Regions from separate parts of the Pantoea sp. E2023-21 genome, predicted to be linked through region 1. Evidence: predicted binding sites of a transcription regulator. Region 1 holds the regulator's gene; the other holds the start of a gene.
What was found. Region 1 encodes CRP, which controls carbon source genes, mostly activating them, when cyclic AMP is high. Its sites were predicted from a motif close to ATGTGANNNNNNTCACAT; they were not measured.

Region 1 (4,214 bases):
AAATGTGGCTGGAACAGCGCGTACCCGATTGGCTCTCAACGTATCTGGATGTGTAATTGTGATTATTCCCTGGCAAGAACTCGAAGCGGACACGCTGGAAAACCTGATTGAAACCTTTGTGTTACGCGAAGGTACTGATTATGGCGAGCAGGAACGCAGTTTACTGCAAAAAGTTGCCGACGTGCGCCGCCAGCTGGAGCGTGGCGATGTGGTGCTGGTGTGGTCGGAACTGCATGAATCCATCAATATCATGCCAAAAGGTGAATTCCGCGGCTGATGCACCCCGCGGCAATTCGTGGTAACAATGCTCATCGCCGGACCTCACAGGGAGCTCTGTTATGTCAGCCAGGCATCCAATTATTGCCGTTACCGGTTCCAGCGGCGCCGGAACCACTACCACCAGCCTTGCCTTCCGTAAGATTTTCCAGCAGCTGAATTTGCATGCAGCGGAAGTAGAAGGTGACAGTTTCCATCGCTTCACGCGTCCGGAAATGGACATGGCGATCCGCAAGGCGCGCGATCTGGGTCGCCATATCAGTTACTTCGGCCCGGAAGCCAACGACTTCGGCTTGCTTGAGCAGACGTTCAGGCATTACGGCCAAACCGGTTTGGGCGAATCGCGTAAATATTTGCACACTTACGACGAAGCCGTGCCGTGGAATCAGGTGCCGGGCACTTTCACCCCCTGGCAACCGCTGCCGGAGAACACTGATGTGCTGTTCTATGAAGGCTTGCACGGCGGCGTGGTCACGCAGCAGCAAAATGTCGCAGAGCATGTCGATTTGCTGGTTGGCGTAGTCCCGATTGTTAATCTTGAGTGGATTCAGAAGCTGGTGCGCGACACGGGCGAGCGCGGTCATTCGCGTGAGGCGGTGATGGATTCGGTGGTGCGTTCAATGGAGGATTACATCAACTTCATCACGCCACAGTTCTCACGCACCCACATTAACTTCCAGCGTGTGCCAACCGTTGATACGTCCAACCCATTTGCGGCACGCGAAATTCCGTCGCTCGACGAAAGTTTCGTAGTGATTCATTTCCGCGGTCTGGAAGGCATCGCGTTCCCCTATCTCCTGTCGATGATTCAGGGATCGTTTATCTCCCACATCAATACGCTGGTGGTGCCGGGCGGAAAAATGGGACTGGCGATGGAGCTGATTATGCTACCGCTGGTGCAGCGACTCATTGAAGGGAAGCGGATTGAGTGAGTGTCATTGGTCGCCATGAATGGCGACCCTACGAAATGAGAGCGTTTTGTAGGGTGCGCATTAATGCGCACCTGCCAGCATTAAAGCGCGATCACTTCGTAGCTATGCGTAATTTCCACGCCTTTGCCCAGCATGATCGCCACCGAGCAATATTTTTCCGCTGACAAATCAACCGCGCGTGAAACCGCCTTGTCGCTTAACGCTTTGCCGCTGACGATGAAGTGCAGATTGATGCGGGTAAAAATACGTGGCGCTTCTTCGCGACGTTCTGAAGTGAGTTTCACTTCGCAATCGGCGACATCGCTGCGCCCTTTTTGCAGGATCGACACCACATCAATAGCGCTACAACCGCCCGCCGCCATCAGCACCATCTCCATTGGACTTGGCGCTTTATCACCGGAATTACCGTCCATTAATACCTGATGGCCGGATGAGGATTCTCCGAGAAAGGTCAAACCTTCCACCCATTTCACTCGTGCCTGCATTATTCTTTCTCCTGAAGAGGCGGTTTTGCCGCCAGAGTACGCTTTCACCTGACAAACAGCAATCCAGAGTAATCCCCCTTCTGCTGAAGCGAGACAACACAAGACAGCTCGCTAAAGCTGTGCTACAAACAGTGCTGAAAATATTTTCGTCATTACAGACGAAGGCGGGAAGAATCAAAAGCGTAGCTTAAGAGTCCACCCGGAATAATTTTTCCTTTACTGGAAACGCTCGACGATTAAACCGCCTGACAGGGAAAAATGCCCCCTGTATTTTGGGCACGATTACAACAGAGGATAATAGCGAATGGTTCTCGGCAAACCGCAAACAGACCCTACACTCGAATGGTTCCTGTCCCATTGCCATATTCACAAATATCCATCCAAAAGCACGCTCATCCATCAGGGTGAGAAAGCGGAAACGCTGTACTACATCGTGAAAGGTTCCGTAGCGGTACTGATTAAAGATGAAGAAGGCAAAGAGATGATTCTCTCCTATCTCAATCAGGGAGATTTTATCGGCGAACTCGGTCTTTTCGAAGAAGGCCAGGAACGCAGTGCTTGGGTGCGTGCGAAGTCTGCCTGCGAAGTGGCTGAAATTTCATACAAAAAATTCCGTCAGCTGATTCAGGTAAACCCGGATATTTTAATGCGACTTTCGTCGCAAATGGCGCGTCGTCTGCAAGTGACATCTGAGAAAGTGGGCAACCTTGCCTTCCTCGATGTGACCGGACGTATCGCGCAAACGCTGCTAAATCTGGCCAAACAGCCAGATGCGATGACTCACCCGGACGGGATGCAAATCAAAATCACCCGTCAGGAGATTGGTCAGATCGTGGGCTGCTCACGCGAAACCGTGGGTCGTATCCTGAAAATGCTGGAAGATCAGAATCTGATCTCCGCACACGGTAAAACCATCGTCGTTTACGGCACCCGCTAATTTCTTCTCACCCACGGCGTGATGGCAACATCGCGCCGTTTCTATTTGCGATGAGCTGATGTGGCGCCGAATCATCTATCATCCTGAAGTTAACTATGCGCTGCGGCAAACGCTGGTGCTGTGCCTGCCTGTGGCTCTCGGCTGGCTGTTTGGCGATCTGCAAAAAGGTCTGCTGTTCTCGTTAGTGCCTGCCTGTTGCAATATGGCGGGGCTGGATACGCCGCACAAACGCTTCTTCAAACGCCTGATTGTAGGGGGTTCGCTGTTTGCCACCGGCAGTTTCCTGATGCAAATCCTCACCGCGTACCAAATTCCGCTGCCGCTGATTTTGCTGGCGCTGCCGCTGCTGATTGGCGTGACCGGTGAAATCGGCCCACTGCATGCGCGCCTGCTCCCCGCGACGTTAATCGCCGCCATCTTTACGCTCAGTTTAGTGGGACGCATGCCGATGTGGGTGCCGCCGCTGCTCTACATAGGCGGCACGCTGTGGTACGGCTTGTTCAACTGGTTCTGGTTCTGGCTGTGGAAAGAGCAGCCGATGCGCGAATCGCTTAGCCTGCTGTTCCGTGAGCTGGCCGATTATTGCGATGCCAAATACACCTTACTGACGCAGTTGACCGATCCGGAAAAAGCGCTGCCCCCCCTGCTGGCACGCCAGCAAAAGGCGGTCGATCTCATCACGACCTGCTACCAGCAAATGCACATGTTGTCGGCCAGCCGTGATAACAGCCACAAACGTCTGACACGCGCTTTTCAGGTGGCGCTGGATTTACAGGAACACATCTCGGTGAGTTTGCATCAGCCCGAAGAGGTGCAAAAGCTCGTGGAGGAGAGCCACGCCGAAGCGGTGATTCGCTGGAACGCCAAAATCATCTCAGCCCGGCTGCGCGTGCTGGCCGATGCGATCCTCTACCATCAATTACCCGATCGTTTTCACATGGAGAAACAGCTCGGCGCGCTGGAGAAAATTGCGCGCCAGCATCCGGATAATCCGGTCGGCAACTTCTGCCTGTATCACTTCAGTCGCATCGCCCGCGTGTTGCGCACGCAGAAGCCACTCTACACACGTGACCTGATGGCCGATCGCCAGCGCCGTTTGCCGCTGTTGCCGGCGTTGCGCAGTTATCTGTCGTTCAAATCTTCCGCGTTACGCACCGCCGCTCGTTTCGCCGTGATGCTGATGTTTGGCAGCGCGTTGGCGCTGTTCTTCAACATTCCCAAACCTTACTGGATTCTGATGACCATCATGTTCGTCAGCCAGAACGGCTACAGCGCGACACGCGTGCGTATTCAGCACCGTGCGCTGGGCACCTTTGCGGGTTTGCTGATCGCTGCCGCCTCGCTACAGCTGGCGGTGCCGGAATCGATCACGCTGCTGTTTATGCTGGGGATCACGCTGGCAAGTTATCTGATCACGCGGAAATATTATGGCTGGTCGATGATTGGCTTCACCGTCACCGCAGTGTATTCGCTGCAGCTGCTGTCACTTAACGGCGCGCAATTTTTACTGCCACGCATGATGGATACCCTGATGGGCTGTTTGATTGCCTTCGCCGGGATGATTTGGTTGTGGCCGCAGTGGCA
Region 2 (4,214 bases), 1.7 Mb from region 1:
AGGCCTTTGGCGGTATTGGAAACATTTCATAGAGGAACGTCATGTCGTCATACCATCCCCGTCCGCTGCGCGGCAAGCTGGACGCTGTCTGGCAACAATACGGGCAATCGGTGCTGGGCGCGCCGCTGCTGTGGTTTCCTGCACCTGTCGCAGATGCCGAAAGCGGGCTGATTATCGCAGGCACGCACGGCGACGAGAATGCCGCCATTGCCACCTTATCGGGTGCCATGCGCACCTTGCCGGACGCGCTGCGCCGTCATCACGTTATTCTGGCGGTGAATCCCGATGGTTGTCAGCTGGGGCTGCGCGCAAACGCTAATGGCGTCGATCTCAACCGTAACTTTCCCGCCGCCAATTGGCAGAACGGCGATACGGTGTATCGCTGGAACAGTGAAGCGGATGAGCGCGATGTAGTGCTATCAACCGGGGCCAGTCCCTCATCGGAACCCGAGACCCGCGCACTGTGCCAGCTGATTCATCAGATAAAACCACGCTGGGTGGTTTCCTGGCACGAGCCGCTGGCCTGCATTGACGATCCGCATCACAGCGATTTAGCGCAGTGGCTGGCGCAGCAAACCGCGTTGCCGGTGGTGAGCAGCGTCGGTTATGCCACGCCAGGTTCGTTTGGGAGCTGGTGCGACGATCTCGGCCTGTTATGCATTACCGCCGAGATGCCGCCGATTTCGGTGGACGAAGCCACCGAAGTCTATCTGGAAGCGATGATCAATCTGCTGCGCTGGCAGCCCGCGGTTTAAGTAGGCCGTGCGAGAAATGCAAAGACGGTTCAACATCGGCAGCGAGCCAGGTTGGACCGTCGAGATCCGCAAATGTCGCCCGCGCCGTCAACGGTAACGCTGCACGAATCGCCCGCGAAGTGCAGAGCATGCAGCCGAGCATAATCGCGAATCCCTGCTGCTGCGCGGCCTCTGCGAGCGCCAGCGCTTCGGTTAATCCGCCGGTTTTATCTAGCTTAATATTCACCATCTCATAGCGCCCTTTCAGCTGGGGCAAACTCTCACGCGTATGACAGCTTTCATCCGCGCAGATGGGCAGCGGATGGATAAAGTTGCCCAGCGCGCTGTCTTCTGCGGCGGGCAGCGGCTGTTCCAGCATGGCGACATTGAGATCGGCCAGCAACTGACAGCGCGCCGCCAGGCCTTCGGCATGCCAGGATTCGTTGGCATCGACAATCAAGGTCGCGTCCGGAACTGCGCTGCGTATCGCCACTAAACGTTCGCTGATCAGGTGATCGTCCATTTTGATCTTCAATAACCGCGCGCCATGCTGCCATAGCGCCTGCGCGCTGCTGGCCATCGCGTCTGGCGTATCGATGCTGATGGTATGCGCAGTGACAATCTCATCGGCCAGTGGCACAGCGCATAATTGCACCAGACTTTTGCCCTGCTGCTGACGCTCCAGATCCCACAGAGCGCCGTCAATGGCGTTGCGTGCTGCGCCCGCGGGTAATGCCTGTTGCAGCGCTTCACGCGTCATCCCGCTTTGCAACGTGCTCAGCTGCGAGGCGATCTGCTTGAGTACCGACTCTTCGCTTTCACCGTAGCGAGCATACGGTGTGGCTTCACCCACGCCTTTCACACCATCCTGCTCGATTTCCACCACCACGACATGCGCCTCGGTACGGCTACCGCGTGAAATAACAAACGGCGAATGTAACGGCCAGGCTTCCGGATAACTCTTCACTGTTCTCATTATTTCTCCATAAATCCGTCGTTTAAATGCGAGCCAGCTCGATTATCGCCAGGGTATGCGCTCGTAAACCCTTAAAAATTATGTCATAAACAAGCGCTATACCTTAAAAGTCAGATATTTCATCGTTAAAAAAGGAAATCGCATGTCTCAGACTGTTCACTTTCAGGGCAAACCAGTACCGGTTGCAGGCCACTTCCCACAAGTTGGCGAGCAGGCTAAACCTTTCAGCCTGGTCGCTAAAGATCTTGGCGATGTATCCCTTGCTAATTATGCAGGCAAACGTAAAGTTCTGAACATTTTCCCAAGCATTGATACTGGCGTGTGTGCGGCATCCGTGCGTAAGTTTAACGAACGCTCGGGTGAAGCGGATAACACGGTGGTGCTGTGCATCTCTTCCGACCTGCCTTTCGCGCAGTCACGCTTCTGCGGCGCCGAAAACGTCAGCAACGTGATCACCCTCTCTTCACTGCGTGGCGCTGAATTCAAGGAAAACTATGGCGTGGCGATTGTGGATGGCCCGCTGAAGGGCTTGACCGCGCGTGCTGTGGTGGTGCTGGATGAAAACGATAAAGTGATTTACAGCGAACTGGTAAACGAAATTACCGAAGAACCTAACTACGATGCGGCACTGGCTGCGCTGAAGTAATTTTCGCCTGACTGAAAAGCCCGTCATGTAGATCAAACAGTAAGCACCGAATGATTCAATCTTCGGTGCTTTTTTATGGCGCCATCAATAACGCTCTCTTTTTAAGCCATTGATTAATCATCATACGTAGCATCTCCTCCCGCAAGGTTTCATTTTAGCTGTGATTCTTGTTACCCGTATCACATTAATTAAAAAACATAAAACCCGTAACAAATCCCGCAATTGTTCCTATCCGGTTCGCTACCTATAACTAACCGCTAATTGCCCTTAAGCGATTCAAAGTCCGGCGGGAGTCTTTATGCAAGCAAGCTTAACGATTAAAGAAAAGTTCAGTTATGGTCTGGGCGATATGGCCAGCCATATTGCCATTGATAACGTCATTATTTTTCTCACCTTTTACTACACCGATGTGGTGGGTTTGCCCGCAATCTTTGTCGGCACGCTGTTTTTGCTGGCACGCGTTGCTGATGCGGTGATCGATCCGGCGATGGGCATGGTTGCCGACCGAACCCGTTCACGCTGGGGTAAATTCCGTCCCTGGTTATTGATGCTGGCGGTGCCATTCGGCGCCAGTTGCATGCTGATTTATGCCGTGCCGGAAAGTCTGTCACTCACTGGAAAAATGATCTACGCCGCTGTGACCTACAGCCTGATGATGCTGATGTATACCGCCATTAATATTCCTTACTGCTCGATGGGGGCGATTATCACCGCCGATGATAATCAGCGTATCTCTCTGCAATCATGGCGCTTCTTCCTTGCCACGCTGGGCGGCGCCATGTCCACTTTCCTGATGATCCCGCTCGCCACCTGGCTGGGGGGCGGGAATAAACTGGACGGTTACTTCGCAGCAATGTCGATTATGGCGACACTGGCAACCCTGCTGTTTTTTATCTGCTTCCTCAATACCCGCGAACGTATCAATGCCCCCGCTAACCACGGCAACTTTCTTGCCGATTTGCGCGATTTGTTGCGTAACGACCAGTGGCGCGTGGTGGCATTACTGGTGTTCTGCAATATCTCGTTCGGTGTGGTACGGCTCGGCGCAATGATGTACTACGTCACATATTTCCTTGGCAATGCCAGCTTCTTCATGTGGCTGCTGGCCGCACATATCATTGGCAAGAGCGTCGGAAGCGTGTTGGCTAAGCTGCTGACTCGCCGCTTAAATAAAATCACCGCCTTTACCCTCAGCGCTATCACTGCCGGCGTATTAAGTATCAGCATTGTGTTCCTGCCTCAATCGCTGGCGCTGTTGGTCGGCATGACGTTTATCGTCTCCAGCTTCTATCAGGTCACTACCACGCTGATGTGGGTGATGATGGCCGACGTGGTGGATTACGGTGAATATCGCCAAGGGAAGCGCCTCGATGGCACCGTCTTCTCCACGTTGCTGGCCGTATTAAAAATGGGCATGGCCATCAGCGGTGCGATTGTTGGCTGGACGCTCGGTTTGAGCGGTTACGTTGCTCAGGCACCGCATCAGCAGCCCGCCGCCATGATGGCCATTGTGGCGCTGTTTTCGGTGGTTCCCGGCGTGCTGTCACTGTTAAGCGCGCTGGCAATGCGCGGTTACAAACTTAACGATGCCACCATGCGCACCATCAATCAGAACAAGATGTCAGCCCAACCGGCTGCAACTGCCTCCACCCTTTTACAACCACAGGAGTTGTCATGAGTGAATTACGCGCCGAATCCCAGCGTATTATCTGGACATTTGACCGTCAGACGCTGGTCATCGAACCCTGGGGCGCGCATAGCCTGCGAGTACGAGCCACCTGTCAGCCCGACCTGATTGATCATGACTGGGCGTTGCTATCGCCTGCTGCTTGCGAGGTAGAGATTCAGCGCGATCATG

Region 2: ACRQ84_RS05940 (glycoside-pentoside-hexuronide (GPH):cation symporter) is a predicted target of CRP. The motif match lies at 2,524-2,541, and genes of this name have one in related genera.

What each region holds. Positions count from the first base shown of each region.
Region 1 covers NZ_CP195344.1:2,902,078-2,906,291, forward strand. Annotated here, with positions in the region: gene ACRQ84_RS13685 (hydrolase) at 1-56, shown strand, start outside; gene ACRQ84_RS13690 (YheU family protein) at 59-277, shown strand; gene ACRQ84_RS13695 (phosphoribulokinase) at 339-1,208, shown strand; gene ACRQ84_RS13700 (OsmC family protein) at 1,289-1,693, opposite strand; gene crp (cAMP-activated global transcriptional regulator CRP) at 1,998-2,630, shown strand; gene ACRQ84_RS13710 (YccS/YhfK family putative transporter) at 2,689-4,214, shown strand, end outside.
Region 2 covers NZ_CP195344.1:1,249,877-1,254,090, forward strand. Annotated here, with positions in the region: gene mpaA (murein tripeptide amidase MpaA) at 42-755, shown strand; gene ycjG (L-Ala-D/L-Glu epimerase) at 724-1,710, opposite strand; gene tpx (thiol peroxidase) at 1,853-2,356, shown strand; gene ACRQ84_RS05940 (glycoside-pentoside-hexuronide (GPH):cation symporter) at 2,655-4,034, shown strand; gene ACRQ84_RS05945 (glycoside hydrolase family 31 protein) at 4,031-4,214, shown strand, end outside.